DNA from 4 places in the Bacillus sp. Pc3 genome. Region 2 is predicted to be linked to each of the others. Evidence: riboswitches for the same ligand, from Rfam matches in the RefSeq annotation. Region 2 holds a riboswitch; each other region holds the start of a gene.

Region 1 (7,756 bases), 160 kb from region 2:
TTCTTTACGACGGCATGAGCGCTTGAGACGATCGGATGCGGCGAGCGGTAATTTGCCGTTAAGTAAATGGTCTTTGCTGCCGGATAATCCTTTTGAAAGTCAAGAATGAAAGACGGGCTGCTGCCGCGGAACGCATAAATGGATTGGTCGTCATCACCCACGCAGCACAGGTTATTCTCTGGGCTTGCGATCATTTGCATAATGTTGTACTGGACAGGATTGATATCTTGAAATTCATCAATCAAAATATGAGAAAATCTGTTTTGGTACTGCGCGAGAATATCAGGCCGGCTTTGAAACAGTTCATAACAGCCTTGGGCCATGTCATCAAAATCAAATTGCCGTTTTTCCCGCTTCTGCCGTTCGTAATGTTCGTAGAGCCTGTACACTTTTTTCTCCCAGTCGTCCGCAAGCGGAATGGTCTCATGGGGGAGATACGTGTTTTTCCAGCAGCCGATAAGCTGAAGCGCCTGGTCGATGGGAAACTCTTTTTCATCCAAATTTTCTTCATAGAGCGCCTTTTTCACATATTGCTCTTTTTGCCACTCCATTTTTAAAAGCTGGCTGCCGTTCCATTTTGAAGAATCATAATGATAGAGTATTTTATAGAAAAAGCTGTGGAATGTTCCTGTCACGAGACGGGAGACTTTTCCGGCTGCCAGACCGTACTCATTTGCCATCCGCTCTTTCATTTCGGCGACGGCTTTTGTCGTAAAGGTCACAAGCAGCATATTCTCAGGTGAAATGCCGAGGTGTTCAATCATATGGGCGGCGCGTGCTGTCAGCACCCTTGTTTTTCCGCTTCCCGCTCCGGCAAGCACTAATAAAGGCCCGTCCGTTTCAGTAACTGCCTTCATCTGTTCACGGTTCAGGCCGATGCCGGGGAACAAAGACGTATCAGCCGCCTCGGATGTTGGTGAAAACGGTTCGGCCGCAGGCACTTTTTTCGGGCTTTTCCATTCTGAGACGATCGGTTTCGGATTCTCTGAAATCGCTTTTCCTTTCGGCAGGCGGAACATGCCGGCTTCCTTATACTCTTCTGTTTCTTTCTCCGCTAGTGGTTCCTTGGCCGCGCATGCTTTTTCACAGGCGGTGAAGTCTCCCTTTTGCCGGTGATAAAATGCCGGCTGCTCTAAAATCGAAAGCCGCATCAAGACGGGCTGCTCACAATGTGCGCAAAAAATATTTCCTTTCTGAGCTTCTTCAAAAAGGAATTGGTAATGTTCTCTAGAATATGTATGTAAATGTATCGTTCGGTTATTCAGTCGGGCGCATTTCAAAAAGGGGTCCTCCCATTAAAAGGTGTTCATCCATTTGATAGACAAAGAATATCATAACAAAAGAACAGCGTTTCAAAAAGTAAGATTAAGGGAAATGAAAAGCGAAGGGGAGGGGTACATATGATTTATGCAGGACGGATTCAAAACCAGCAGTATTCTCAATACGCAAACCGGGCAGCGGGTTATAAGCCTGATTACGCCGGCATTACGAAAGCGGCCGCCCTCGCCAATGACAGGGTGTACAGAGAGGTGGAGCGCCGCCAGGAAAACACCGCAGCCGCAGAAAAGAAAGTACATGAGGAAAAACGTAAGCGCTCTCTTTCCCGTCTGCCGCAAATCATGGGAAAAGGCCGGTTAATAAATCAATACGTGTGAAAAAGCCCGGATATATCCGGGTTTTTTTGAGTCGTATATATGAAAGATGCGGAAAGGAATGATTCAATTTGAGAAAGCTTTCATTATTAATTGCGGGGTTATTTCTTTTCGGCCTCTTTACTCCCGGAATGAAACCGGCAGACGCGGCGGAGGGCTCCGCAGCAAAAGGTGTCACTCTCACACAGCTGGCGCCGCATGTCTGGATGCATACAAGCATCGGTACGGCAGACGGAAGTCCCGTCCCTGCGAACGGATTGCTTCTTGAGACTTCCAAAGGAATCGTACTGATTGATACTCCGTGGAATGACAGTCTCACAGAGCAATTAATGACACAAATAAAAAAGCGGTTTCCCGGCAAAAGGATGACCGATGCCATTGTGACACACGCCCATGATGATCGTATCGGCGGTCTGAACACCCTGTACAAATACGGTGTAAAGGTGCACAGCACGAAGCTGACCGCCGACTTCGCCCGACAGCAGGGATATGACCGGCCGCTCGGAGATCTGAAAAACGTGACAAAGCTGCAGTTTGGCGATATGAAAATTGAAACGTTTTATCCGGGAAAAGGGCATACGGAAGACAATATGACCGTCTGGCTGACTGAGGATAAGCTCTTATTCGGCGGTTGCTTAATCAAGGCTTTAGAAACAAAGGAAATCGTGCCTACTCCGGGCTTTTATCCGGATCAGTGGCCGCGCGCCGTCCGCAAAGTCATGAAAAGATATCAGGACATCAGCATTGTCGTTCCGGGGCATGGCAGTCCGGGGGATGACCGTCTGCTGCCGCATACGATAAGCCTTCTGAAAGAAACGTAATAAAGAAGACCGGCGCTCCCATTACGGAGTGCCGGCTTTTTTTATCTCTTCCTGATTTTCATAAAACTGAGGAAAGCAAGTGCAAGCGCCAAAACGGTATATCCCGCTATCGGCCAAATATGCTGATGAAAGGAAGAATAATCTCCGGTTATGACTTCCTGGGCCAGCTCGATCGAGTGAATAAACGGTAAGGCATAAGCGATATGTTTGAATGTGTCACCGAGCAGGCTCACCTCCATCCAAGCCCCGCCCAGAAACTGCACGAGTGTAATATAAATCGTTCCGATACCTGAAATTTGTTTGTCCGTAAACACAGCCCCTAAACATAAACCGAAGAAAACGGACATCATCGCAATCGGCAGCAAGACAGCGATACCTGCGAGAAGATTCATCCACTCGGCGGATAAACCGGCAGCAGCAGCTGCGATAAAACAAATGACGATTTGTAAAATGGCTAACGGCATCATCGGCATTGCATAACCGATGACATAATCGGCTGTTTTTAAAGGGGAAGCAAACAAACGGGTCAAAAGGGCGGTCTGTTTGTCTTTTGCGATCAGCAATGCAGAGAACATCGTAAGGAAAGCGAAACCGAAAACAATGAGTCCGGGTGCTAAATGCTGAATTTTAAAGGTATCAAGCGGCGCATTTTTTTCAATCGCCGTAAACAGAAACAATAGAATAACAGGCAGTGCGATTCCAAGGATAATAGACAGGGGGTCACGAAAAATTTCTTTGCGGTTGCGAATGGCGAAATCAAGCATAAAGACCCGCCTCCCCGTCACAAATCGCTAAAAAGGCATCTTCAAATGTAGCTGAATGAGTTTGCTTTTTCAGGGCCTCCGCCGTACCCAGTGCTTTTAAAGTCCCATTTTCTAAAATGCAAATACGATCTGCCAGGGCTTCAGCCTCTTCTAAATAGTGTGTCGTTAAAATAATCGTCATGTCACCCTTTAATGCCTCAAGATTTTTCCACAACTCGCGGCGCGAACGGACGTCCAGCCCTAATGTCGGCTCATCTAAGAAATAAATATCCGGCTTGGTGATCATTCCCATTGCGATGCTGAGCCGGCGCTGCATTCCTCCTGATAATGTTTTGGTTTTTGCTCTTTCTTTCTCTTTTAATTGAAACAATTCGAGCATCTCATCTGTTCTTTTTTTTGCTTCTTTTTTCGGAATTCCGTAGACACCGGCTATAAACTCTAAGTTTTCCCGTACGGTTAGATGAGGAGCGATAGCTGTTTCCTGCGGGGACATATTCAATTTCGGTTTTATTTTATCTAAATCAGTCAAAATACTGTGTCCAAGCACTGATGCATCACCGTCATCCGGAGAAAGGAGTCCGCAAAGCATACTGATTAATGTCGTTTTTCCGGCTCCGTTCTCACCGAGTAAAGCAAAAAATTCCCCTTTCTCAACTGAGAACTCAAGACGGTCAACGGCGGCGGTTTCTTTATAATGTTTCGTTAATTGCTTCAGCTCAATCGCGTGCATTTACTCATCCTCGCTATCTGCGTCGATTTGCTTAGCGTTTAAAATATCTTTTGCAAACTCGAAAAAGAGTTCTTGTTTAACAAGTGCGATACCTTGCTGGTCATCCCCAAGCATAAGCAGTGAATCCCCCGGATTTATATCGAAAACATCTCTTGCTTCTTTAGGAATGACAATCTGTCCTTTTGTGCCCACTTTAACAGTCCCGAATATGTGTTTTCCTTTTGGTGCCGTCATGTTTATCCCTCCGAAATATGAATTGTATTTTTTGTATGAATTGTAATACTTCGTATACTAAACATACATTAACCTTCCATAAAATGCAATAAAATTCATGAAATAGTATTATTTTCATAAAAAAAGCACTCCTGCCATATAACAGGAGTGCTTTTGATTTTATCGTTTGTGTTCCTTTATCATTTCCAGATGGGGGATGCCCGCATCGAGAAATTCTTCGCCGGATGTGACGCGGTATCCTTGTTTTTCGTAAAACGGAACGGCCTGCGTCTGCGCATGTAAGATAAAGCTGTCGGCGCCCTTGGCTGCCGCCGCTTTTTCAAGCGCCTGCATAATGATGGCTCCGACGCCTAAAGAACGATGGCTTTTCATCACGCAGATGCGCTCTAATTTTCCATGCCCGTTTTTCAAGCGCCATCTGCCGGCTCCGACCGGCTGGCCGCCGTCATATATGACTATATGCTCTGACGTGTCTTCGAATTGATCAATCTCTTCTTCTTCCGGAACGTGCTGTTCTTTAACAAAGACCTCTTTTCTGACGAAAAAAGCGTCGTTCAGCTGTTTTTCAGTTTTTGCGATGATGGATTCCAAGCAGTTATTCTCCTCCGCCTAATAAAAATGTTTCGTACACAGTCCATGAGCCGTTATCCAGCTGATAGAGCAAGTGAAAACGGTCGATGACTTCTTCGTGGGAAATGTCCAGCATTTTCAGCTGTCCGAGTACGTCGGAATGTTCATCTGACGACAGCTTCTGGCCGACCGTGACATGCGGAACGAAGCTGTATTCCGGCTCGCCGGATAATGCTCCTGAGTAGCATTTCTCACTCAGAGATTTTAATTCCTCCGTCGGCTCTGCTTTCATATATATCACATTATTCACAGGAGAAAACGAGCTGTATTTTGTGATTTTCAGAACGAGCGGATGCGACTCTTTCGCCGTCTGTCTCAGCTGTGATACGACCTGCTCGATTTCCTGTTCTGTCGCTTCAAACGGATCTCTTACCGTCAGATGCGGCGGAATGAGCGCATAGCTCGGGTCGTAGCGTTTCCGGTACGAATTAGCGAGATCCTGTAATTTTTTTGATGGAAATAAAACAATACCGTATTTCATGAAAGTTCCCTCCTTAAATGAATGGTTACAGCATTTTTTTCAGCGCCGGCGTGATGAGCGGCTGCCAGTAGGTCCATTTATGATCCCCGTCGAAGGTTTCATACGTGTATTCAGACTGTTTGCTTTCCAGCAGCTGTTTGAGCTCTTCGTTCGGCGCGGTGAAATCAAGAACCTGGCCGTCTGTCGTGTGAACGCCGGTTTCTTTTTCTCCGATTTGATGATAAACGGAAATCTGTTTGAGATCCTCCGACTGCCGGACGGCATCCAGCACGTGCCCGTCAACATACGGAGACTGCATGATGACGTTTCCAAACATGTTCGGATAGTCAATCGCCGTCATAAGCGAAACGGTTCCGCCGAGGGAATCCCCGATCATGGTGCGGCCGTATCCGACTTGATAAGTCGGGTATTCTTTGTCGATAAAAGGAACGAGCTCATTTGCGATAAATCGCTTATATGAGGCGAATTTAGAGCCTTCTGGATGGTATGTGTTTCTTCGCTCCCGCACATTTTTATAAGGGACGCCGATAATGATGCAGCGGTCAATTTCCCCTTTTGACATAAGCTCTTCCGCCTGCCGCCCGATTCTCCCTAATCTGAAATAATCATGGCCGTCCTGAGCGATGACCGTATGATATTTATACAGAGGGGAGAAGGTGGCGGGCAGGTAGACCAAAACGGTCATTTCCTCTTCAAGCTCATGGGAGAAAAGTTTTTTCTCATGAATGATTCCGTTTTTTGATGCCACTTCGCATTCCTCCAGGCCGCTTCTTGTCTTGATGGTTTTTTCCTATTGTACCATGAATTATTAGAAATTTCTTTCTTCAGATGCACTTCTTGCGAGAGTTCAGATAAATAAAAAGTTATTGAAATTCATTTTATAGTGCGTTAATATAGAACAATCAGAAAATACAAAACAATATTCTTATCACGAGAGGTGGAGGGACTGGCCCTTTGAAACCTCAGCAACCGGTTTGCTTTGCCGCGGGAAGGCAAAGTGCCAAGGTGCTAAATCCAGCAAGCGATTCACATGCTTGGAAGATAAGAGGAAGAGAAAAGCTCCTTCTTCTTATGAAGAGGGGGCTTTTTTATTTTTGAAAAAGGATGGTGCTTACTGATGACGCAGCATGTTGATACAAAATTAGCCCAAATCGGAAATAGAAGCGAAGAAGCAACGGGAACGGTCAGTCCGCCGATTTATCTGTCCACCGCTTACCGACATAGAGGAATTGGAGAATCTACAGGTTTTGATTACGTGCGCACGAAAAACCCGACACGCCAGCTCGTTGAAGACGCTATCGCCGTGTTGGAACACGGTGCGAGAGGCTTTGCTTTCAGCTCGGGAATGGCAGCCATTCAAACGATTATGGCTTTATTTAAAAGCGGGGATGAATTGATTGTATCCTCCGATTTATACGGAGGCACGTACCGTTTGTTTGAAAACGAATGGAGAAAATACGGCTTAAGCTTTATTTACGATGATTTCAGCGATGAAGACTGTTTACGCTCCAAAATAACGGAAAACACGAAAGCGGTATTTGTTGAAACACCGACAAACCCGTTAATGCAGGAGGCGGACATTGAAAAAATCGCCCGGATTACGAAAGAAGCCGGCCTGCTTTTGATTGTGGATAATACGTTTTATACCCCGGTGCTCCAGCGCCCGCTTGAACTGGGAGCGGACATCGTCATTCACAGCGCCACAAAATATTTAGGCGGGCACAATGATCTCCTTGCCGGTCTGGCTGTCGTAAAGGATGAAGAGCTCGGCGAGATCATGTTTAATCACCAAAATGCGATCGGCGCGGTTCTTTCGCCGTTTGATTCGTGGCTTTTAATGAGAGGGATGAAAACACTCGGACTCAGAATGCGCCGTCATGAAGATAACGCCCGTGAACTTGCAGAATTTTTAGAACAGGAAGAAGAAATCGCCGATGTGTTATATCCCGGAAAAGGCGGGATGCTGTCTTTCCGGCTGCAAAAAGAGGAATGGGTCAATCCGTTTTTAAAGGCGCTGAAAACGATCTGTTTCGCAGAAAGTCTCGGCGGGGTGGAAAGCTTTATTACATACCCCGCGACACAGACGCACATGGATATTCCTGAAGACATCCGTATTGCAAACGGCGTCTGCAACCGTCTGCTGAGATTTTCAGTGGGCATTGAACATGCAGAAGATTTGAAGCGGGATGTAAAGCAGGCATTACAGCAAGTAAAAGAGGGGGGCCGTGTCATATGAGTAATCACAATTGGACGCTGGAAACCCAGCTCGTGCACAATCCATTTAAAACAGACGGAGCCACCGGAGCCGTCAGCGTCCCGATCCAGCATGCTTCCACATTCCATCAGTCTTCATTTGAAGAATTCGGGACATATGACTACAGCCGCTCAGGCACACCGACAAGAACAGCGCTTGAAGAAACGATCGCAGGTCTTGAAGGCGGAAC
Region 2 (7,756 bases):
CAGCTTCGTAAAGGGGTAAAGCAGCAGATTCCAAAAGAATAAGCTGACTAAAAACCAGAGAGACCACTGCGGATCAATCGGATTGACGCTTGCCATGCTTTCATCCTGAATCAAATAGTAAAAAACTGAGTAAATGCCCTGAAAAATCAAGTACGGAATAATCAGCTTCACAGCCAGCTTCTTCACATAACCTTTCCGCTTAAAGTTTTTTGCGAAATAGCCGGAAACCAGGATAAAGGCCGGCATATGAAAAGTATAAATGAATTTGTAGAGATGGAGCATAAACTCATTTCCGTTAATAAATGACCGGAGGATATGGCCGAACACCACCAGAAAAATCAAGATAAACTTGGCGTTGTCAAAGTAACTGTCTCGCGATTTTGTCATAGCATCACCTTCTCTTCAAAAATCATCCACTGCATGATTATTTCCTGTTGGTGTTCATTTTAAAATAAAAAACAAAAAATTGAAGGAGGACAAAAGTGATTGTTAGGATGATGTAATGGGGAGGTAAGGATCGTAGAAAAAGACTTTAACTTGTCATATCATTGAAATTTTCTGAAATGTATAGGGCGAATGAAGGAAGATGAGGTATTTTGTAGAAATATTGAAGGATAGGTTTTTGAAGAAGGAGTGTACTGAATGGCTGAAACTCTGGATTTGCAAACAAAAGAGTCGCTGAAAGAGCAGCTGAAGCGGATGAAAGAGGAAAATGACCGCCTGAAGAGTGATTTGAACCGGTATCACGTGATTATGAATAACACGCTTGATGCCATTTTTATATGCCGTAAGGAAATGAAAATCGTCCAGGCGAACGAGGCTGCGGCCCGGATGATGCAGATTGAGGCAGAGAACCTCATTAACCGCTCCGTCCTGGATTTTTTATATTCCGTGCCTCAGGAAGAACTGAATAAGGCCGTGAAAAAGTTTTTAAAAAAAGGCCATCTGTGGAAAGAGGTGCCGATTAAGCTTGACAGCGGCGCGACGAAATACATTGAATTCCTCGCCAGAGACGGAATTGGGGAGGATTATTTTTTTGTGGTGATGAGGGATATCTCCTCTAAAAAAATATTAGAGCGCGAATTCTCCATGAACGAGCAGCTGTTTAAAGATTTGTTTGACAGGGCTGTCGACGGCATCGTGCTGTTTGATAAGGACGGCGGGTTTATTGATGCGAACCTCTCTTTTTGCAAAAGCTTTGAGATCGGCCAGAATGAATTGTCCCATCTGTCGCTCCGCCATTTTACCGACGGAGAAAACAAAAAGCATCTGAAAGAAATCTGGGAAACCCTCCGCAGAAAAGGAAACGCCAAAGGAGAACTGCCCGTCAAGCTTCGGTCGGGCGAAGAGAAGCTGTTTGAATTTACGATTACGTCCAACTTAATCAGCGGGTTCTACATGTCCATTATGAGGGACATAACAGAGAAACGGTTGATGGAATTGAAACTTTTTAAAAGCGAAGAGCGATTCCGCGAAATTTTTGAAAACGCCATGGACGCGATTGTCATTTGGTCTGATGACGGAAAGATTGCCAAAGCAAACGAATCGGCGTGCCGCATTTTCGAACTGCCGATGGATAAGCTGGTGGAGACGAATTTATGTACGTTTATCGTTGATCCGCAGAAAAAATATAAGCAGATTAAGAAAAAATATGAAAAATACGGGGAAATCCGTGAAGAAATGCTGTTTCAGATGGCAAACGGCCAATTTAAAGAGCTGGAATTCACATCAAAACGAACCATACTTGAAGGTCAGCATTTAACCATTTTAAGAAATGTCAGCGATCGTAAGCGGATGGAAAAAGAATTGCGGGAAAGCGAGCTGAAATTCAGAAAAGTATTCAACGGCTCAATGGACGGCAAGGTCTTATTTGACAACCAATTCCGCATTATTGACGCGAATCCTCTCGCAAGCCGTATACTCGGTATGCCGGATGAGGAGCTGAGAGCGTACACCGTTCCGGATATTCTTTCTTTATTTGATATTGAAAACGCGGGTGTTCCCGCCAGAAAGATTGATTTAGAAGGAATGGATAATGAAATCCCCTTCCTGTTAAGCAGCAGCGACAGCCGCAAACTGGAATTCTCCTTCAAAAGAAATATCATTCAAAATATGAATCTGGCCATCTTTAAAGATGTCACAGAGGCCAAAGAGCTTGAAGAGAGGCTGCGGAAATCCGATACTCTTCATGTTGTAGGGGAGCTGGCGGCGGGCATCGCCCACGAAATCAGAAACCCGATGACGGCGCTGAAAGGGTTCATTCAGCTTCTTCAAGGAAGCATTGAAGGCGAATATTCTCTGTACTTTAACGTCATTACCTCAGAATTAAAACGCATCGAGTCTATCATCACTGAATTTTTAATTTTAGCGAAACCCCAGGCGATATTATATGAAGAAAAAGACGTGACGCAGATTATGAAAGACACGGCTGATCTTCTGAATGCCCAGGCCAATCTTGTCAATGTGCAGATCCATCTGAACCTGACCGGAAACATCCCGCCGATTTACTGTGAACCGAATCAATTAAAACAGGTGTTTATCAATATTTTAAAAAACGCCATTGAAGTCATGCCGGGCGGCGGCAATATCTACGTGACCATTCAGTCTTCTGATCAAGACCACATTTTGATTTCTATTCAAGATGAAGGAACAGGCATTTCCGAAGACAAATTAAAACGTCTGGGTGAACCATTTTACACGACAAAAGACAGGGGAACGGGTCTCGGTCTCATGGTCAGCTATAAAATCATCGAAGAGCATCAGGGACGCATTCATGTGGAAAGTGAAGAAGGGAAGGGCACCGTTTTTCATTTGACGCTTCCGATCCGGCAGAATACCGAAGAAAGAAGGAGCGGGGAATGATCTGTTTTACAAGTGTGAGAGCGCCGTTTGGAACCGTCATCATAACAGAGGAAGAGAGCTTTATTACCGGCCTGTTTCTCACCGGGGAAGATTTTGAGGAATGGCGGAAAGACGCGCCCGGCGTAAAGCCGTGCGAAACCGCTTTGCTGTCGGAGGCGAAACAGCAGCTGGCATCATATTTTTCAGGAGAAAGAAAGCAATTCTCTCTGCCTCTGAGACAAAAAGGCACACCCTTTCAGGAAAGGGTATGGAACGCGCTGACGATGATTCCTTACGGGGAATCCCGAAGCTACGGCGATATGGCTGAAGCGATCGGAAAACCGAAAGCGGTGCGCGCCATCGGACAAGCCAATAAACGAAACCGGCTGCCGATTTTGATCCCTTGCCATCGGGTAATCGGCAAAAACAGCGCCTTAACGGGATACGCGGGCACGAAGACGGATGTAAAAGCGGTGCTGCTGAACATCGAACAAATATCCTATAATGAAAAATAAAGCGTATGGCACGTTCCGTTTTTTCACGTCCGACATATCATTTTATTAAGTGAAAAAAGTTGGTCTGATGAAAAAGGAGGACGAAGCCTGATGAAAATGAGCCGTCCGCAAAAGATAGCCGGTTATGCAGAGCTGTTTTTTAAAATGCATCTCATTACAGCCGTCCAAAAAGATAAAGTGATTACATTGTGCAGACAAAAAAACCGCTGACATTGCCTGAGGCAATATCATCAGCGGTTTTTCAGCTCAGCTGGCAGTCAGCGAATAATTGTTCAATTTCTTCCGTGTAAGAGCCGGTCACAATTCCTTTCTCGGTTATAATGCCGGAAATCAGGCTGCCCGGCGTGATGTCAAAGGCCGGATTGAAGACCGGCACATCTTCGGGAGCGGTGCGTATGCCGGAGATCTGTCTGACTTCATTCGGATCTCTCTCTTCAATCGGAATCTGATCGCCGTTTTCAATCTGCAAGTCAAATGTCGAAAGCGGTGCGGCCACAAAAAACGGAATTTGAAAGGCGTTTGCCAAAATAGCGAGGCCGTACGTTCCGATTTTGTTGGCCGTATCACCGTTTTTTGCAATTCTGTCAGCGCCGACAATGACCGCAGAAATATGTTTTTCCTTCATTGTATGGGCGGCCATGCTGTCCGTAATGAGCGTGACATCAATTCCGCCCTGCATCAGCTCCCACGCCGTCAGCCGTGATCCTTGGAGAACGGGTCTTGTTTCACATGCGTAGATATGAAGGCCGAGATCTTTTTGTTTCGCTAAGTAAAAGGGAGCAAGCGCCGTACCGTATCGGCTTGTGGCAATCGAGCCCGCATTGCAGATGGTCATGATCTGGTCGCCTTTTTTAAAAAGGTGCAGCGCATTCTGGCCGATCATTCGGCATGTTTCTTCATCCTCAATCTGAATTTGAATGGCTTCATGAACGAGCGTTGTCTTCGCTTCATTGATTGAGATCGCATCCCTGATGGAATCCGTCAGTCTGTCAAGCGCCCACGCGAGGTTGACGGCAGTGGGCCTCGAACTGTTTAAATACGCTTTGACATCCGCGAACTGACGTCGGAAATCTGAAAGGTCGCGGGCTTCAAACGACTTGGCGGAGAGCGCGAGTCCGAACGCCGCGGTTATACCGATGGCCGGGGCGCCCCTTACTTTCAGCGTGACAATCGCGTCGAATACATCTTCCTTTGTTTCAAGTTCCGCATATTCAGTGACGTCGGGAAGCTTTTGCTGATTTAAAATGCGGATGTAGGTTTCTTTCCATTCTACAGAACGGGGGATGGCAAATTCATTGGTCATGCTGCATCATTCCTTTACACGGAGCTTAAATTGGTCCAGAACCTCGGTGATATGCTTCAGTTTTTTTCTGTTTTCGATATAATAGGCGCCGATGTCAAGCGCCAGCTTCTTCCGTTCGATTCGTTTGTCAAACGGAGTGATTTCATCTAAGTCAGCCACATGGGCGAGTCCGATCGTGCGCCGGATCAATTCGCATCCCGCAAAACCGACCGCTTCCTCAAACGCGTTTTTCAGTGTGTCTTCCAGCAGGTGTCTGCGGGAAGGCAAGCAGTCTTTCTCCCATGCTTCACTGAATGTTTTCACAAATGTATCCCATACGGCGGCAGTATGATCATATAACGGCTGTCTGTCGTCACCGTCGCGGCTGAGGGCGTTTAACAGCAGATTGGCGATAAATTGGCCGATGTCAAACCCGATCGGTCCGAAGAAAGCAAACTCGGGATCAATCACCTTTGTTTCATGTTCATCGGCGAAAATGCTTCCCGTGTGCAGATCGCCGTGAACCAATGTTTCCGCGGAATTCAGAAAGATGGCTTTCAATTCGTCAGCGCCTTCTTTCAGCCGGGAATTGTTCCAAACTTTTTCTGCGTATGGGCGCAGCTCCTTTTCAAAATCGTTTGTCTCATGGTCGAGAAACGGTTCTGTAAACACAAGCCTTTCCGTAATATTGCAAAGCTCAGGATTTGTAAACTGCTTTGCGAGCTGCTGCTTTACTTTCGCATCAAGCGCATAATCAGATGAGTAAAACAGCGTTTTCCCTAAAAATTCACCGATATGAACCGATAAGTTCGGATAATGCTGCCCTTCCAGCAGCCCTTTTCTTGAAATCCGCAAATGGGAGAGGTCTTCCATTACCGTGACGGCCATTTCAGTATCGGAATAGTAAACGGCCGGAACGAGGTGCGGCACGTGTTCGCCCTGGCGGATGAGGGCGCTGCTTTCGATTCTCGCCCGGTCAATGGTAAGCGGCCAGCTTTCACCGACGACTTTCGCGTAAGGAATCGCCTGTTTGATAATCAGTCCTTTTTTGTTTTCTTTATCGTAAACATGAAAGACGTAATTTAAATTGCCGTCGCCGATTTCACGGCATGTCAGAGTGCTTTTGTTTTGGAATAAGCCGAGCTTGACGGCTAACGCGGCGGCGGAGCTTTCTGTTAATTGTTCATAAAGACTTGTTTTAGTTGCTGACATGGATTTACCCTCCAATTATGTAGTGGCAGTAAGAGATCGTGACGGAGAATACGCCCGAAAAAAAGCCTCCTTCTCTGAAAGAGAAGGAGGCTGAAACAGTGCAGTCCGCCTCTTATCTCTCAGATAACATCTGATGGAATTAGCACCGTGCCTTATGAGACAATCGTCTCGGCGCAAAATGTACGCGCCCCATTTCACAATGGAATTACGGTCGGTTGCTGTTGGGGTCAAAAGGCCAATCCCTCGCCCAACTCTCGATAAGAGAAAAATATATTGATTTGTATCACAATTCGGATTAATCAGTTGATGAAAATATTAGCAGGTGCCGGATATTCTTGTCAACGTTTTTTTGAAAATTAATATAAATCACGCCGTAAGTCTTGGAAAACCGGAATGGTTCCGCGAACGGCCGCGCTTTCTGACACATCGATTTCCGCTCGGACTGCGCCTTCCGTCCGGTCTCCTTCGGCTAAAATCCGGCCCCACGGGTCAATAATCAGGCTGTGGCCGGCAAATTCATTATCGGGATTGGACCCCGTGCAGTTAGAGGCTGCGACAAAACATTGGTTTTCAATTGCTCTGGCGATAAGCAGGCTTCGCCAATGATCAAGGCGGGGCAGAGGCCATTCCGCAGAGATAAACAGGACATTCGCGCCCTGGGACGTATGCTTTCTGATCCATTCGGGGAAACGGATATCATAGCAGATAAGCCCGGCGCACTTGACACCGTCAAGCTCAAAGGAACCGTCGCTGTTTCCTGCTGACAAGTAAAGGTGTTCATCCATCAGCTGAAACAGATGGGCTTTCTGATACCGCTTCACGATCTGTCCGCTGTTATCGGCGATGTACATGGTGTTATAGACATTTTCGCCTTCTTTGACCGCAAAAGATCCGGCAACGAGGTGTACGTTGTATGTTTTTGCCGTTTCTTTAAGCCATTGTTCCGAAACTTTGCCGTTTTCATCCGCCAGCTGGTCTAGCCGTGTGAGATCATAGCCGGTCGTCCACAGCTCAGGAAGCACGATTACATCCGCATGGCGGCTTTCTTGCTCAATCAAAGATTCTGCTTTTTTAAAGTTTTCTGAAGGATTTCCGTATGAAATATCAAATTGCAAACAGGAAACGGTCCATTTCATTTTTTAACACCTCAAGTTTCTCTTTACTTTTTTTATTTAACCATATATGATGATGGACTATCATTTCAAGACATTTTTAGAAGGTGAAAATATGAACTTTGAAATCTCAGATGTACTCAAACAGCTGCCGGAACAATTTTTCGCATCATTGGTGCAAAAAGTGAATCAAAAGCTGAAAGAAGGCAGAGACGTCATCAATTTAGGGCAGGGAAACCCTGATCAGCCGACGCCTCAGCATATCGTTGAAGAAATGAAGCGCGCCGTCGAAAGGCCGGAAAATCATAAATACTCATCATTCCGGGGCGCTTACAGCTTCAAAAAAGCAGCCGCTGCATTTTATGAAAGGGAGTACGGGGTCACGCTTGATCCGGAAACGGAAGTCGCCGTGCTGTTCGGAGGCAAGGCGGGACTTGTTGAGCTTCCGCAATGTCTTTTAAACCCGGGAGATACCATTCTGGTGCCTGATCCCGGATATCCTGATTACTGGTCAGGCGTCGCCCTTGCAAAAGCGAAAATGGAAATGATGCCGCTGACGGAAGAAAGAGGGTTTCTCCCTGATTACAGCGTAATTCCTGAAAAGGTGCGGAGCGAGGCGAAGCTGCTGTATCTCAATTATCCGAATAATCCGACCGGCGCTGTGGCGACAGAGGCGTTTTTTGAGGAGACGGTCGGTTTTGCGGAGCAAAACGGCATTTGTGTCGTTCATGATTTCGCGTACGGAGCCGTCGGCTTTGACGGGCATAAACCGCTGAGCTTTTTGCAGACCGAAG
Region 3 (7,756 bases), 1.8 Mb from region 2:
CAGGATCACCTGCTGCACGATGCGAAACAGCTGGCTGCTTCCTTATATGACAGCGGATACCGCCCGCCTGCCCGCAAAAAAGTGAAAGTCACCGGGGAAACCGGATGTGCGGCATTACTGCTCGGAGCAGACCAAATGAGACGGTCGGGTTATTTATCCGATCACGATATGAAGATTGCGAAGAAGCTGGCCCATGTCATTGCCGGCGGAAGAGTCCCGTTCGGCACGGAGGTTTCAGAAGAATATTTACTCGAGATTGAAAGAGAAGCCTTTTTAAGCCTCGCTGGCGAGGCGAAATCTCAAGCGAGAATGCAGCATATGCTCGTCAAAGGCAAACCTTTACGGAACTAGGAGGGTGTTTATGAGAGAAGCAGTCATTGTGGCCGGTGCGAGAACTCCGGTCGGTAAAGCGAAAAAAGGATCGCTTGCAGCCGTTCGTCCTGATGATTTAGGCGCGCTTTGTGTAAAAGAAACGCTGAAACGGGCAGGCGGATATGAAGGAAATATCGATGACTTAATTATCGGATGTGCAACACCTGAAGCCGAACAAGGATTAAATATGGCGCGGAATATCGGTGCGCTGGCGGGGCTTCCTCATACGGTGCCGGCCATTACGGTGAACCGCTACTGCTCTTCCGGGCTCCAATCCATCGCTTACGGTGCTGAAAAAATCATGATCGGCGCGGGTGACACCGTCATTGCGGGCGGTGCGGAATCCATGTCGCAAGTTCCGATGATGGGGCATGTGACCCGCCCGAATATCGCTTTGGCGGAGCATGCGCCTGAGTATTACATGAGCATGGGGCACACAGCGGAGCAGGTAGCCGAAACGTACGGCGTATCCAGAGAAGACCAGGATGCATTTGCCGTCCGCAGCCATCAGAATGCCGCAAAAGCCCTTAAAGAAGGGAAATTCAATGACGAAATCGTGCCGGTTGAAGTATCGCTGACAGAAGTCGGTGATGACCATAAGCCGCGGAAAAAACAATTTACCTTTTCTCAAGATGAAGGCGTTCGTCCCGGCACATCGGCTGACGTCTTGGCGAAGCTCCGTCCGGCTTTTTCTAAAACGGGAACCGTGACGGCCGGGAACTCTTCACAAACAAGTGACGGCGCGGCGGCTGTCATGCTGATGGATCGCGAAAAAGCTTCGTCGCTCGGATTGGCGCCGCTTGTCAAATTCCGTTCCTTTGCCGTAGGCGGCGTTCCGCCTGAGGTAATGGGGATCGGTCCGATTGAAGCCATCCCGCGGGCGCTCAAGCTTGCCGGACTCGAATTACAGGATATCGGGCTTTTTGAATTGAATGAGGCCTTTGCTTCACAGGCCATTCAAGTCATCAGATCGCTTGGGATAGATGAAGAAAAGGTGAACGTCAACGGAGGCGCCATCGCGCTCGGACATCCGCTCGGATGCACGGGAACGAAGCTGACCCTGTCACTCATTCATGAAATGAAACGGAGAAACGAGCAATTCGGCGTGGTGACGATGTGCATCGGAGGCGGCATGGGAGCTGCCGGCGTATTTGAACTCATTTAAAAAAAGGGGGAAACGAACATGAAACAGGAAACGGTCAACGTCAAAAAAGGCGGCAGCTTTCTGATTGAAGAGACGGGATATGATCAAATATTCACTCCGGAGGACTTTACAGACGAACACAAAATGATCGGCAAAACGACAGAAGACTATGTCGTAAACGATGTGCTTCCTTATATCGATGAAATTGAAAACCATCAGTTCGAGCATTCGGTCAGACTGCTGAAAAAAGCCGGAGATCTCGGCCTCCTCGGAGCAGACGTGCCTGAAGAGTACGGCGGAATCGGTCTGGATAAAATCAGTTCAGCCTTCATTACGGAAAAGTTTTCACGTGCCGGCAGCTTTTCGCTGTCTTACGGCGCTCACGTCGGGATCGGCTCATTGCCGATCGTGTTCTTCGGAACGGAAGAACAGAAAAAAAACTATTTGCCGGACTTGGCTTCAGGACAAAGAATCGCGGCATACGCCTTAACTGAGCCCGGTTCAGGTTCAGATGCCCTCGGCGCGAAAACCACGGCTGTTTTGAATGAAGCGGGCACACACTATATTCTTAACGGAGAAAAGCAATGGATTACAAACTCCGCCTTTGCAGATGTCTTTGTCGTCTACGCTAAAGTGGACGGAGATAAGTTTTCTGCATTTATCGTAGAAAAGAACTATCCGGGCGTGTCAACGGGACCGGAAGAGAAAAAAATGGGGATTAAGGGTTCATCGACAAGAACGCTGATTTTAGATCAGGCGGAAGTCCCAAAAGAAAACCTTCTCGGCGAAATCGGAAAAGGCCATGTCATCGCTTTTAATATCCTGAATATCGGGCGCTACAAGCTTGCCGTCGGCACAATCGGCGCTTCAAAACGGGTGATTGAGCTGTCTGCCGCTTATGCAAACCAGCGCCGGCAATTTAAAACGCCGATCTCAAGCTTCACGCTTACTCAGGAAAAGCTTGCGACGATGTCAGCTCGGCTTTACGCGATGGAGAGCTCTGTATACAGAACAGTGGGCTTATTCGAAGATAATATGAGCAGACTGACGGAAGAGGAGCAAAAAGACGGACGCGAAGTCGCGAAGTCAATCGCCGAGTACGCGATTGAATGCTCGCTCAACAAAATGTGCGGTTCTGAAACGCTTGATTATATTGCCGACGAAGGCGTTCAAATTCACGGCGGTTACGGATTTATGCAGGAATATGAAGTGGAGCGCGCTTATCGCGACTCAAGAATCAACAGAATTTTTGAAGGCACAAATGAAATCAACCGCCTGATCGTAACGAGCACGTTCCTGAAAAAAGCCGTAAAAGGTCAGCTGCCGCTCTTTGAAAAAGCAAAAGCGCTCCAAGAAGAACTCATGATGCTGATGCCTGAAGAGCCGGGATCAGAACCTCTTGAACAGGAAAAATACATTGTCAGACAGGCGAAAAAGATCGCCCTCTTGACAGCGGGTCTCGCGGCGCAGAAATACGGCAAAGAGATCGAAGGCGAGCAGGAAATCATGGTGAACATTGCCGATATTGTCAGCGCGCTGTACGCTTTGGAATCTGCCGTCCTCAGAACGGAAAAAGCAATTGCGGCGGACGGTGCCGAAAAAGCCGCGCAGAAGCTGTTATATACGGAAATCTTTGCCCAGGAAGCCCTTCAGAACATTGAAGCGCACGCCAAAGAATCACTGATCGCCATGGAGGAAGGAGACTCCCTCCGCATGATGCTTTCCGTGCTGCGCAAACTGACGCGCCTGACGCCGAAAAACCTCATTCAGAAAAAACGTGAAGCGGCAGCCGCCGTCTTCCGTGAAGAAAAATATACGGTCTGACCACATGCTGAAAGCGCTCCTTCATCAGGGGCGCTTTTTCACGAAGCAACGTTATAGGTTTTTACAAGTGATTGTGTTAAAATAACGACGATCATTTACAAGGGGTGAAGAAGATGTCGTTAAATTTTTACTGGTACCCTAAATGCGGAACGTGCCGTAATGCGAAAAAATGGCTGGAAGACCGCGGTAAGGAAATAAACGAAATACATATCGCGGAGGAAACTCCGTCGAAAGAAGAAATTAAAGACCTCTATGAGAAGAGCGGTCTTGAGCTGAAAAAGTTTTTCAACACGAGCGGAATGAAATACCGCGAGCTGAACTTAAAGGAAAAGCTGTACCACATGTCAGAGGATGAACAGCTCGAACTCCTGGCATCAGACGGTATGCTCCTGAAACGCCCGATTACGACAGACGGCGAAAAAGTCACTGTCGGCTTTAAAGAAGACCAATTCGAAAAATATTGGATGTAATGCCAGGTTCAAAGAATTATGGTATCTTCTTATTATAAGAAAAAAATGGAGGGATTTAGATGAGCACACCGAAAGATATGCGTTATTCCAAAGAGCACGAATGGGTCAAAGTTGAGGACGGAAAAGCCCGCATCGGGATTACACATTTCGCGCAAGCCGAACTTGGCGACATCGTCTTTGTCGAGCTTCCGGAAGTCGGCGCCGAAATTAAAGCGGACGAGCCATTCGGCAGCGTGGAATCCGTCAAAACCGTATCCGAACTGTACGCACCGATTAACGGAACGGTGACGGAAGTGAACGAAGACCTTGATGACAGTCCTGAATTCGTAAACGAGTCTCCGTATGAAAAAGCGTGGATGATCGTCGTGGAACCGGCTGATGCTGAAGAAATCGAAAACCTCATGACTTCCGAGCAATATGACGAAATGACACAGGAAGACTGATCGGATAGCAAACGGGCCATTTGGACATTCTATCTGTAACGGGAGGTGTCTAAAATGGCTTTTGATAAACAAAAGGTCGATGTGACGGAGAACGTTACGGGCCGCTTTCAAAACGGCCGGTTTTCCTTGTTTCATGAAAATGAAGCCATCGGCGAGATGACAGGCATGGACCAGTACGAGCTCAAACAGGGCTTTTCATTTGAAAATCAAAAATTTTATAAAACAGCCGATGTCATAAACGGCAGCGATCCGAAATATGTCGATTGCGATTATGAGAATGGCTGGTGTTAACAGTTGGCGGTGAATTTCACTGCCTTCTTTTTCAATCTGACGCTAAAACAATCGGCAGGTGACGCGCTTATGTACAACGGAGATGAAAAGGTCATTATCGTAGAAGGAAAATCTGATAAAATCAAAGTCAGGGAAGTGCTCATCGAACCCGCGGAGATCGTCTGTACAAACGGGACAATCGGCCAAACCGAACTGGAAGATTTGGCGGACCGCCTGTTTGACAGAGACGTCTATATTTTAACGGACGCAGATGACTCCGGAGAAAAATTAAGAAAACAGCTGAAACGGGAGCTTCCCGACGCGCGCCATATTTATATAGACAGAACATACAGGCAAGTCGAGTCGTGCCCGGGCCATCATCTCGCATCTGTGCTGATCAGAGCCGGCTTTGATGCTGACACTGTATTTTTGAAGAAGAACGACCTGAGGTGGTAATCATGAAAGAACTCCAAGAAAATGAACTCGAATCGATTCAGGATGACGTTTATCTCCTGTATTTGTACACCCCGTTTTGCGGCACATGCCAGCTGGCGTCCAAAATGCTTACTGTCGTCGAAGAAATGCTGCCCGGCGCCGCCTTCTATAAAAACAACGTGAATTATTCCCCCGCATTCGCCAAAGCCTATCAGATTGAAAGCGTTCCGTGCTTTTTGCTGTTTAAAGGCGGAGAGCTTGTTGAGAAAGGATACGCCTTCCGCTCCGTTTCCTATTTATATGAGCTGATTAAACAAAAAACATCGCAAACGTTCCCGATGTGACAATATTTACAGGAAAATGTCGTGCGGTTTATAAAGGGTTCTGTCCGTTAAAAAGAGAAAGTGTATGTATGGCCATTAAAACGGGAGGTTATACGAGTGGAGAAAATAGAAGTTTCAGAGAATGACGGACAGCATCTGTTTTTGAAACCGCTATTAAACGCCTCAACGCTGCTGATTACATTCCAAGGAGAAACAGAAGCCTTAACGGTCTCAATTAACGGACAGGGAGAAATGAGAAAAACGTCGGTTTCAAAGGAAAAATCTAATTTGACCTTTTACGGAAACCAGACGGAAATCATTCATCTCCTGCATGGTGATGTCTCTTTGCAAAAGCTTATCCAAAGCGGAAAACTCAAAGTGAAAGGATCATTCAGAGCTCTGCTGAAGCTGGAGGCCATCCTCTGGCTGACAAACGGATTTTTTCAGGCGATCAGTAAACGGCCGTAACTGCCAATCTACTATGTGACAATAGCTTCCAATATTTATTTTATTGACTTTTTATCATTCGCCGTGCTATTCTACAGTAAGAATTTCCGGACGAAAATACGATATGTTTTCTCTTATCAAGAGAGGTGGAGGGAAGTGCCCTATGAAGCCCGGCAACCATCAACAATGTTGAAATGGTGCCAATTCACTCGAAGCGGTCTGCTTTGAAAGATGAGAGAAAGGCCTTTTTCAATAAGCCTTTCTGCTCATTTTTGCAGAAAGGCTTTTCTTTTGTGGAGAAACCCGGAAGATTTCTTAGAATAGTGTAAGGCGGGTGATTGCTTTGATCCATCTTCAAAATGTTTCAAAAATTTACAAAGCGAAGCATGGGGATGTCAATGCTGTCCAAGATGTCACTCTTGATATCAAAAAGGGCGAAATATTTGGAATTATAGGATATAGCGGAGCTGGTAAAAGTTCCTTAATCCGTCTCCTGAACGGCCTTGAAAAGCCGACGTCGGGAACCGTGGAAGTCGCGGGGACGGAATTAAATAAAGTAAGCAGCCGCGGGCTGAGAAAAGCGCGCCAGGAAATCAGCATGATCTTCCAGCATTTTAACCTTCTGTGGTCGCGCACCGTCCGGGAGAACATTATGTTTCCGCTGGAAATCGCCGGCGTGAAAAAAAGCGAACGGGTCCGCCGCGCTGATGAATTGATTAAACTGGTCGGATTAGAGGGGAAAGAAAAATCTTATCCGTCGCAGCTGAGCGGCGGTCAAAAGCAGCGTGTCGGCATCGCCCGGGCGCTCGCCAATAATCCGAAAGTCCTTCTGTGCGATGAAGCGACATCAGCGCTCGATCCGCAGACGACCGATTCAATTTTGGATCTTTTATCCGATATAAATGACAGACTCGGCCTGACGATCGTGCTCATTACCCATGAAATGCACGTCATCCGAAAAATCTGCAACAGAGTCGCAGTCATGGAAAACGGGAAAGTCGTTGAAGAAGGCGAAGTACTCCAAGTTTTCAGAAACCCGCGCGAACCGATGACCAAGCGTTTCGTTCAGCAGGTGACAGAACCGGAAGAGACGAAAGAAACCATCCAGCATTTTCTGCAGGAAACAGCGACAGGAAAAACGATTCAGCTTTCATTTGTCGGGCAGGCCGCCGAGCAGCCCCTCATTACGGAAATGATCCGAAACTTTGATGTGGACGTCAATATTCTGCAGGGGAAAATTTCACAGACGAAGGACGGAGCCTACGGTTCTTTATTCATTCATATTGACGGTCAGGAAAAAGAAGTAGAAAACGTGATCCGGTTCATCAAAGACAAACAGGTAGAAGCAGAGGTGATCACAAATGTTTGAAAAATGGTTCCCGAACGTTGATATAACCGAGCTGTGGACGGCCACATACGAGACCCTTTATATGACGGTCATCGCTTTAGTTTTTTCATTTATCATCGGAGCGGTTCTCGGTCTTCTGCTCTTTTTAACGGGCAAGGGAAGCTTATGGGAAAATAAAATCATTAACACCGTGATTGCGGCGGTCGTTAATATTTTCAGGTCTATTCCGTTTCTTATTTTAATTATTCTGCTTCTCGGCTTTACTAAGATTTTGGTCGGATCGATTTTAGGACCGAACGCCGCATTGCCGGCGCTGATTATCGGCTCCGCGCCGTTTTACGCCCGTCTTGCGGAAATTGCGCTCCGGGAAGTCGATAAAGGAGTCATCGAAGCTGCCAGATCAATGGGAGCAAAGACATCGACGATTATCTTCAAAGTGCTGATTCCTGAATCAATGCCTGCGTTAATTTCAGGCATCACCGTTACGGCCATCGCCCTGATCGGATCTACCGCCATTGCCGGCGCCATCGGTTCAGGCGGACTCGGAAACCTTGCATATGTAGAAGGCTACCAGTCCAATAATACGGATGTAACGTTTGTAGCGACAGTATTTATACTCATCATCGTCTTTATCATTCAGATTATCGGTGATGTGATTACAAATATAATAGACAAAAGAT
Region 4 (7,756 bases), 250 kb from region 2:
TTTTTCAGCCTGCTTCCGTGCCCGATGTATAAAATCGCCTGCTTCATTTACAACGCCTCGCTCAAATCCAGATTTTTCTGATCAGATGCATACCAGTCCAGTTTGCAGTGATAATTGACGACATCGCCGATAACAATTAAGCTCGGGTTTTTGATTTCTTCTTTTATCACTGTGTCTGAAAGCGTGCCGACGGTGCAGACGACTGTTTTTTGCCTGTCCGTCGTTCCCCAATGAATAAAGGCTGCCGGGGTGCCGGCGTCTCTGCCGTTTTCCTGCAGCATTCTTTCAATCTGCCGGATATTTTTAATTCCCATATAAATCACCAGCGTATCAATGCCCGTCGCCAGCGCTTTCCATTTTTCTTCAAAGTCGTCTTCTTGTTTATAATGTCCCGTAACGAATGCGACATTGGAGCTCGCCTCTCTGTGCGTCACGGGAATGCCGGCATAAGCAGCAGCCGCGATTCCTGATGTAATGCCGGGAACGATCTCAAACGGAATGGCGTTTTGTGCGAGAGCCTCCGCTTCTTCGCCTCCGCGGCCGAAAACAAACGGGTCGCCTCCCTTGAGCCTTACAACGGTTTTCCCCTTTTTCGCATACTTCACAAGGAAACGGTTGATCGTATCCTGTTTCATAATGTGAAAATCCGGGAGCTTTCCGCAGTAAATCAGATCCGCTTCTTCTCCGGCATATTGTAAAATCTCTTTGCTAACCAATCTGTCATATAATATAACGTCCGCTTTCTGTATGGCTTTCATTGCCTTCACCGTTAATAAGTCCGGATCTCCCGGACCGGCTCCAACGATAAATACTTTCCCCATAGCATGTCTCCCCGATCCGTTTTGAAATCTTCCCAGAACAGCCGCGAGGCCGCACTTCAGCTATTTTACCATATCCCGCCATTGCGGGGGATATCCGGCTGATTGCGCGGCCTTTTTGGACCTATTATGCTAAGCTGTTTTTCACAAAGTCAACCAGTCTTCCGGTGCATTCTTCGCGTTCACATTTGCCTGAATCAAGTACGAGCTCAGGCGCTTTCGGCTCTTCATACGGTGAGTCGATCCCCGTAAAGAACGGAATTTCACCATTTCTTGCTTTTTTATATAAACCTTTCGGATCGCGCTTTTCACATATATCGAGGTCGCATTTAACATAGATCTCATTAAATTCGCCCTCCGCCACAAGCTCTCTCACCTGATCTCTGTCCTCACGGAACGGAGAAATAAAAGCCGTGATGACGATGGTTCCCTGCTGAACGAAAAGCTTCGCCACTTCCCCGATGCGGCGTATATTTTCCTTTCGGTCATCATCGGAAAAACCTAAGTCCTTGTTTAAGCCGTGGCGGATGTTATCACCATCAAGCACGATGACTTGATAGCCTTGTTCAAACAGCTCGCGCGCTGCGGCGTTTGCAATCGTGGATTTCCCTGAACCGCTTAAGCCCGTCAGCCAGAGGATAGAGCTTTTATGCTTGTTTTTCTGCTGGTATTCTTCTTTCGTTATTGAGGCTTCATGCCACACGATATCACGATTTGTCATTCTATTTTCCTCCTTAAGAAACGCCTGCTTCTTCTTTCGTTTTCAGCCCTTTAATCAACACCTCGACAACTTCAGGACGGCTGAATTCCGCCGGCGGCATGACGCCGCTTCGCAGCATTTCTCTGACCTTTGTTCCTGACAGAATGACGTGGTCTTCTCTGTCATGCGGGCATGTTTTGGCCGTTCCCATGTTGCCGCATTTCTGGCAGAAGAAGCTGTGCTCGAATTTCATCGGTGTAATCCCGAGTTCATCCGCTGTAAATTGATCAAACAGCTCTTGCGCTTCATATGTGCCGTAGTAATCACCGACGCCGGCATGATCGCGGCCGACGATAAAATGCGTGCAGCCGTAGTTTTTGCGGACAAGCGCGTGGAAAATGGCTTCTCTCGGCCCCGCATACCGCATAGCCGCCAAAAATACGCCGAGGAACACGCGGTCTTTCGGATAATAATGATCGAGCAGCACCTGGTAGCTTTCCATTCTGACATCCGCCGGAATGTCATCTGATTTTGTTTCACCGACGAGCGGGTTCAAAAACAGGCCGTCAACCGTCTCAAGCGCGGTTTTTTGGATATATTCGTGGGCGCGGTGAACCGGATTTCTCGTTTGGAAACCGACGATGGTTTTCCAGCCCTTTTCTTCGAAGCTTCGTCTTGTATCAGCAGGTTCAAATGTAAACTCGGGAAACTGCTTTGACGCTTTTTTAACTAATGTGATCGGCCCGCCGACATACGTATCGCCGCGTGAAAATAATTTTTTCACGCCCGGATGCGCGGCATCATCGGTTTTATATACGTGAACGGCTTCTTTTTGTTTATCCGGCGTATAAATATCTTCGATGTCGACTACGCCGTATGTTTCTCCGCCGTAAGTCAGTTTCACCGTGTCGCCGACGGCAAGCTCAGCCGCTTTTTCTGAATCGACCGGAAGCGTGATCGGCAGGGACCAGACAACCCCGGATGCCAGACGCATATTTTCAACGACTGACACGTAATCTTTTTCTGTGAAAAATCCTTCAATCGGGCTGTACCCCCCGATCCCGATCAGCTCTAAATCAGCGAACGAAATCAAATCAAGCTCAATTTCTTTTTGGACGGATGTAAGATCATACTGCTCATTTACCCGGTTAATTAATGTTCCTCCGTGCGGTGCTAAACTCATAATACATGATTCCTCCCAGTTAACAGATAAATAAACTCAGATTAATAGTTAAATGCCTCCGCCTTGTTCATGGACAGAGCGTTTCTCTTTTCGGATGGCTTTCATCAGACTGGCGGCTCCGCCAGCTGCCAAAAGCACGCTGGCCATCATAAAGATGGAATAGTAATCTCCTTTTAACAGCAGGGAGACAAGCAAATACGAAATCGACAGTGACAAAAACGGCGAAACGACCCATACTTTGAGCATCGTTTTCACGACTTCTTTATGAAAAACGTTCGGCCCGTTTTTGGCCATTCCGATACCGATAATTGATGATGATGTGACTTGCGCCAATGGGACCGGCAGACCGAAGACGGAACTGATAATGACAAGCCCCGCGCCGGTTCCTGAAAGCAGTATGCCTTCTCCGGCTGAAAATCTCGTAATCTTTTTCCCGTTGGTTTCAAGCACTTTACGTCCTAAAAGCAGAGCGCCGAGAGCGACAAAGATGCCTCCGTACAGCGTTCCTTTGGACACGCTGAGCACGCCCGCAGCAACCAAAGGGCCCACCGCATTTGCGACATTGTTCATTCCGGCTGAAAAAGCTTCCCAAAACCCCGCAATCAGCAGCACAATCCCCAAAATCTTCTGTTTCCGATTCGAAATGACTCGAATATTCAGAGAACTGAATACCTTCGAGACGAGAAACGTGAAACAGAACGCGACGAACGGTACGAGCACCCAAAAACTCACGATGACTAAAAGATGCTGTAAAAACAATACTTTGTACGCGACGCCGACACCGACAATCGCCCCGACAGTGACCTCACTCGTCGACAGCGGAATGCCGAGCACATTCGCCGTGAATAACGATAGCGCCGCCGATCCGATAATAATGCAGACAATGGTGAGCGTAATGGTTTGTTCGGGAATGATTCCGCCGCTGATCGTCTTAACGACTTCTCCGCCGCCGATAACCGCCCCTGACAGGACTCCGGCCGCGCAAATGATCAGCGCATACGTTTTCTTTTTAACGGCGCCGGACCCGTAAGCGACTCCCATTGAAGCCGCGGCTCCGCTGGCTCCGATATTCATGGCAAAAAACAGGCAGAATAAAATAGCGGCTAATTCCATCGTGCAGCTCCTTTATTCATGCAGTCCGCATTCTGTTTTCGCCATGCCGTTCCATCTGCCGCTCCGCAAATCTTCCGCGGTAAACGCAGGTGAAGTGCACGGTTCACAGCCGATGCTCGGATACCCCTGATCATGAAGGATATTGTAATCCAGCTCATGCTTGGAAGTATATCTCCAGATGTCTTTCCATGTCCAATGGATCAGCGGGCATACTTTAATCGATTGAAACTTGTCGTCTTTATTCAGGAAATTCGTATTCGCCCGGCTCGGCCCTTGATCCCGGCGAAGGCCGGACAGCCATGCCGGATGCCCTGCGAGCGCTTCTCTTAACGGCAGAATTTTTCTGATGTAGCAGCACTGGTTCGGTTCTCTTTCCCACAGTTTATCTCCGTGAGCCTCGGCCTGTTCTTCAAGAGTAAGGCTGGGCTTTTTCAGGATAATGTTCAGTCCCGGGTAACGCTCTTTCACTTTTTCGATCGTTTCATATGTTTCTTTAAAGTGAAGACCCGTGTCGAGAAACACGATTTCCGCGTCTTTCTTTACTTTAGAAATTAAATCGATCAGGACGATGCCCTCAATCCCGAAGCTGCACGCGTAAACAAGCTGGTCTCCGTAGTGGCCGTATGCCCATTTTAAAACGGACAGCGCGCCTTTATAGGAATCGTCTTCCGGAAATGTAATCGCCGGCTCTTCCCATGTGTCATACGTTAGCATTTTTCCTTTCCTCCTCCCGGAGACAATCAAACAGCTGTTGTTTTCTGCCGGTTGTCTTATCCCTCAATCTTTTTTTCATATAAAAAACTTTCAATCCAGCGGAATGAAAGACAGTGACCCGGTATAGCCCTTATCTTCAAAATGCTGTGCATTTTTCTGGATGCGGCACCTTGCATGACACGCAGGTTGCCGGGCGTCATCGGTCCAGTCCCTCAGCCGCTCTTGATAAGCTTTTTAGATTTGTACTAAATTTTAGCACAATTCTAACAGAAGTCAACCCGAGTTTTTTGATAGGAATAATAAAACAGGCCCTGAGGCCTGTTTTTATTGTCATTATTTTTTAAACCAATCTTTTGACTCGGGATTCTGTTTCCATGATTTCAGTTTCTCAACGTCATCTGAATGAATCGTTCCGTTTTCAAGCGCGACTTCAATCAGCGTGTCATAATCCGTTAACGAGTAATAAGGAAGACCCGCTTTTTTAAAGGCTTCTTTTGCTTTCGGCAGTCCGTATGTAAAAATGGAAATGACGCCGAGGACTTCCGCGCCCTCTCTTTGAAGGGCCGCCGCAGCTTCAAGCACGCTGCCTCCGGTAGAAATCAAGTCTTCAATCACGACTGTTTTTTGTCCTTTCTTAATGGCGCCTTCTATTTGATTTCCTTTGCCGTGCGCTTTCGGTTTGCTTCTGACGTAGCACATCGGCGCGCCTGTACGGTCTGCGAGAAGCGCAGCATGCGGAATGCCCGCCGTTGCAGTGCCCGCGATCATCTCCGCCTCGGGAAAATGCTCTTTCAGCAGTTTGCCAAGCCCGTCCGCCACATCATTTCTCACTTTTGGATACGACAATGTCAGACGGTTGTCACAATAGATCGGTGATAAAATGCCGCTCGCCCACGTAAACGGCTCATTCGGGCGTAAAAAGACAGCTTCAATGTGTAATAGATGTTTTGCGATAGCCTGTTTCATCGGCGAACGCCCTCCCATTCCAGTTTAATTGCTTCATATGCTTCAACGGGGTTTTCCGCTTTTGTAATTGAGCGGCCCACAACGATGGCTGACGAACCGTTTTCTTTCGCAAATGACGGAGTCGCCGTCCGGACTTGATCGTCAGCTGTGTCACTGGCCGTGCGGATGCCCGGTGTGACTGTCAGAAATGAAGGCCGGACCGCTTCATAAATGGCTTTTGTTTCATGTACCGAACATACCACTCCGTCCAGCCCGCACTCTTCCGCCATTTTGCCGTAATGCACAACCGTTTCTAACAGCGGCTTATGCAGCAGAAGCTCTTCCTTCGCCACCTGCTCTGAAGTGCTGGTCAGCTGAGTCACCGCGATTAAAGACGGGCGTTTTCTGCCTGCCGGCGTGCCTTCTTCAAGCCCCTCAAGGGCCGCGCGCATCATGCGTGCGCCCCCTGCTGCATGCACATTGACAAGATCAACGCCGAGGCCGGCCAGCCGCTTCATCGCTTTATTGACCGTAGTCGGGATATCATGAAGCTTTAAATCTAAAAATATATCACAATTTCGTTCTTTTAATTGGTGAATGATGGCGGGGCCTTCCTGATAAAAAAGTTCCATCCCCGTTTTGACAAAAAGCCTTTCCTTTTCAAACAAGTCTAAAAACGTTAAAGTCTCTTCCCCTGATGCAAAATCAAGCGCGATGATGGGCAGGTTGTTTTTCATGTTTCCAGCTCCTTCCGATGCATTCACTTACAGATTGAAAGCCGTGCTGGCGCAGCACACGGGGGAGCTGTTCTATGATTTCCGGGCAGACGAACGGATTGACGAAGTTTGCCGTGCCGACGGCAACCGCACTCGCTCCCGCAAGAAGAAATTCTAATGCATCCTCTGCGGTCTGAACGCCGCCCATCCCGATAATCGGGATTTGAACGGCCTGGCTGACTTCGTATACCATCCGGATGGCGACCGGTTTGATCGCCGGGCCTGACAGTCCGCCCGTTTTATTTGCTAAGATCGGCCGTCCCGTCTTAAGATCGAGCCTCATCCCGATGAGTGTATTAATCATCGTCAGACCGTCAGCACCGGCCGCTTCAATCGCTTTAGCAATTTCGGTTATGTTTGCGACATTAGGCGAAAGCTTCACATACACAGGCACTGCGGAAACTTCTTTCACCGCTTTTGTCAGTTCGGCCGCCATGACGGGATCAGTACCAAAAGCAATCCCCCCCGTTTTGACATTCGGACATGAAATGTTAAGCTCAAGCGCATGCACATTCGGCGCTTGGCTGATGTGCTCGGCCACTTCTTTATAGTCGTCCACCTGAGAACCGGCGACATTTGCGATAATCGGCGTGTCAAATTGTTCGAGCCAAGGCAGCTCATGATTGAGCACATGCTCAAGGCCGGGATTTTGCAGACCGATGGCATTCAGCATGCCCGCGCTTGTCTCCGCCACTCTCGGCGTCGGATTTCCGAAGCGGGCTTCGTTCGTCGTTGCTTTAATCATAATGCCTCCGAGGCATGATAAATCGTAAAATCCGGCATATTCTTTCCCGAAACCGAAACATCCGGAAGCGGGGATGATCGGATTTTTCAATTGGAGACCCGGCAGATTCACCTCTAACATTACAGCGCCACCTCCTCAGCTTTAAATACCGGCCCGTCAAGGCAGACCTTTACATAGGATGTATCGCTTTCACCCGTGCGGCACACGCAGGCGAAGCAGGCTCCGATGCCGCAGCCCATCCGCTCTTCCATCGAAAGATAAACCTCTTTATGGCCGTACTGCTGCTTCAGAGCTTTCAGCATCGGTGTCGGTCCGCAGCTTAGCAGGACATCGAATTCGAGCTGCTTTTCACGGATGACATCGGTGACAAACCCTTTCTCTCCATATGTTCCGTCAGCCGTCGCCACATAGGTGTCTCCGTACGCACGACATTCCTGTTCGTAAAAAACATCCTTTGCTGATTGAAATCCAAGCACATGAATGACGTTTACGCCTTTTTCCGTCAGGCGCTTTGACAGTTCCTGCAAAGGCGGAACCCCCACTCCGCCTCCGACTAACAGCGCGGTTTTGCCGGGTTCAATCCGCCGGATGGGGAATCCGTTGCCGAGAGGGCCGAGAACGTCTATCCTGCCGCCCTCTTTTTTCTCGGACAAAAGACGCGTTCCCTCACCGTCAGCTCTGTAGATAACGGATACTTCATCCGCGGCGAAATCGACGTCCGCAATGCTGAGCGGTCTTCTTAATAGCGGCGTGACCGCGTCA

Evidence for each region. A riboswitch is a leader RNA that binds a small molecule or an ion and turns the genes downstream of it on or off. The one in region 2 is predicted to bind S-adenosylmethionine.
Region 1: it holds a riboswitch for S-adenosylmethionine, as region 2 does, so the genes downstream of both, SB24_RS03905 (methionine biosynthesis PLP-dependent protein) here and mtnK (S-methyl-5-thioribose kinase) in region 2, are expected to answer to the same signal.
Region 3: it holds a riboswitch for S-adenosylmethionine, as region 2 does, so the genes downstream of both, metN (methionine ABC transporter ATP-binding protein MetN) here and mtnK (S-methyl-5-thioribose kinase) in region 2, are expected to answer to the same signal.
Region 4: it holds a riboswitch for S-adenosylmethionine, as region 2 does, so the genes downstream of both, SB24_RS02005 (phosphoadenylyl-sulfate reductase) here and mtnK (S-methyl-5-thioribose kinase) in region 2, are expected to answer to the same signal.

What each region holds. Positions count from the first base shown of each region.
Region 1 is NZ_CP010406.1:921,077-928,832, reverse strand. It holds gene SB24_RS03950 (ATP-dependent helicase) at 1-1,280, opposite strand, end outside; gene SB24_RS03945 (hypothetical protein) at 1,401-1,655, shown strand; gene bla (subclass B1 metallo-beta-lactamase) at 1,724-2,473, shown strand; gene SB24_RS03935 (ABC transporter permease) at 2,515-3,237, opposite strand; gene SB24_RS03930 (ABC transporter ATP-binding protein) at 3,230-3,967, opposite strand; gene SB24_RS03925 (AbrB/MazE/SpoVT family DNA-binding domain-containing protein) at 3,968-4,201, opposite strand; gene SB24_RS03920 (GNAT family N-acetyltransferase) at 4,361-4,792, opposite strand; gene SB24_RS03915 (YjcG family protein) at 4,797-5,312, opposite strand; gene SB24_RS03910 (esterase family protein) at 5,338-6,060, opposite strand; SAM riboswitch class I at 6,235-6,360, shown strand; partial or broken gene SB24_RS03905 (methionine biosynthesis PLP-dependent protein) at 6,430-7,552, shown strand; gene metC (cystathionine beta-lyase) at 7,545-7,756, shown strand, end outside.
Region 2 is NZ_CP010406.1:761,081-768,836, reverse strand. It holds gene SB24_RS03065 (acyltransferase family protein) at 1-387, opposite strand, end outside; gene SB24_RS03060 (PAS domain-containing sensor histidine kinase) at 643-2,862, shown strand; gene SB24_RS03055 (methylated-DNA--[protein]-cysteine S-methyltransferase) at 2,859-3,356, shown strand; gene mtnA (S-methyl-5-thioribose-1-phosphate isomerase) at 3,598-4,659, opposite strand; gene mtnK (S-methyl-5-thioribose kinase) at 4,666-5,850, opposite strand; SAM riboswitch class I at 5,960-6,114, opposite strand; gene SB24_RS03040 (carbon-nitrogen family hydrolase) at 6,207-6,986, opposite strand; gene SB24_RS03035 (pyridoxal phosphate-dependent aminotransferase) at 7,078-7,756, shown strand, end outside.
Region 3 is NZ_CP010406.1:2,893,401-2,901,156, forward strand. It holds gene SB24_RS13775 (3-hydroxyacyl-CoA dehydrogenase/enoyl-CoA hydratase family protein) at 1-351, shown strand, start outside; gene SB24_RS13780 (acetyl-CoA C-acetyltransferase) at 362-1,537, shown strand; gene SB24_RS13785 (acyl-CoA dehydrogenase family protein) at 1,556-3,340, shown strand; gene SB24_RS13790 (arsenate reductase family protein) at 3,454-3,810, shown strand; gene gcvH (glycine cleavage system protein GcvH) at 3,870-4,253, shown strand; gene SB24_RS13800 (YusG family protein) at 4,308-4,544, shown strand; gene SB24_RS13805 (toprim domain-containing protein) at 4,614-4,979, shown strand; gene SB24_RS13810 (thioredoxin family protein) at 4,982-5,302, shown strand; gene SB24_RS13815 (SCP2 sterol-binding domain-containing protein) at 5,399-5,749, shown strand; SAM riboswitch class I at 5,860-5,966, shown strand; gene metN (methionine ABC transporter ATP-binding protein MetN) at 6,072-7,097, shown strand; gene SB24_RS13825 (methionine ABC transporter permease) at 7,090-7,756, shown strand, end outside.
Region 4 is NZ_CP010406.1:507,839-515,594, forward strand. It holds gene SB24_RS01980 (sirohydrochlorin chelatase) at 1-47, opposite strand, end outside; gene cobA (uroporphyrinogen-III C-methyltransferase) at 48-821, opposite strand; gene cysC (adenylyl-sulfate kinase) at 946-1,539, opposite strand; gene sat (sulfate adenylyltransferase) at 1,553-2,701, opposite strand; gene SB24_RS02000 (sulfate permease) at 2,750-3,814, opposite strand; gene SB24_RS02005 (phosphoadenylyl-sulfate reductase) at 3,827-4,528, opposite strand; SAM riboswitch class I at 4,656-4,760, opposite strand; gene pyrE (orotate phosphoribosyltransferase) at 4,862-5,494, opposite strand; gene pyrF (orotidine-5'-phosphate decarboxylase) at 5,491-6,210, opposite strand; gene SB24_RS02020 (dihydroorotate dehydrogenase) at 6,179-7,114, opposite strand; gene SB24_RS02025 (dihydroorotate dehydrogenase electron transfer subunit) at 7,114-7,756, opposite strand, start outside.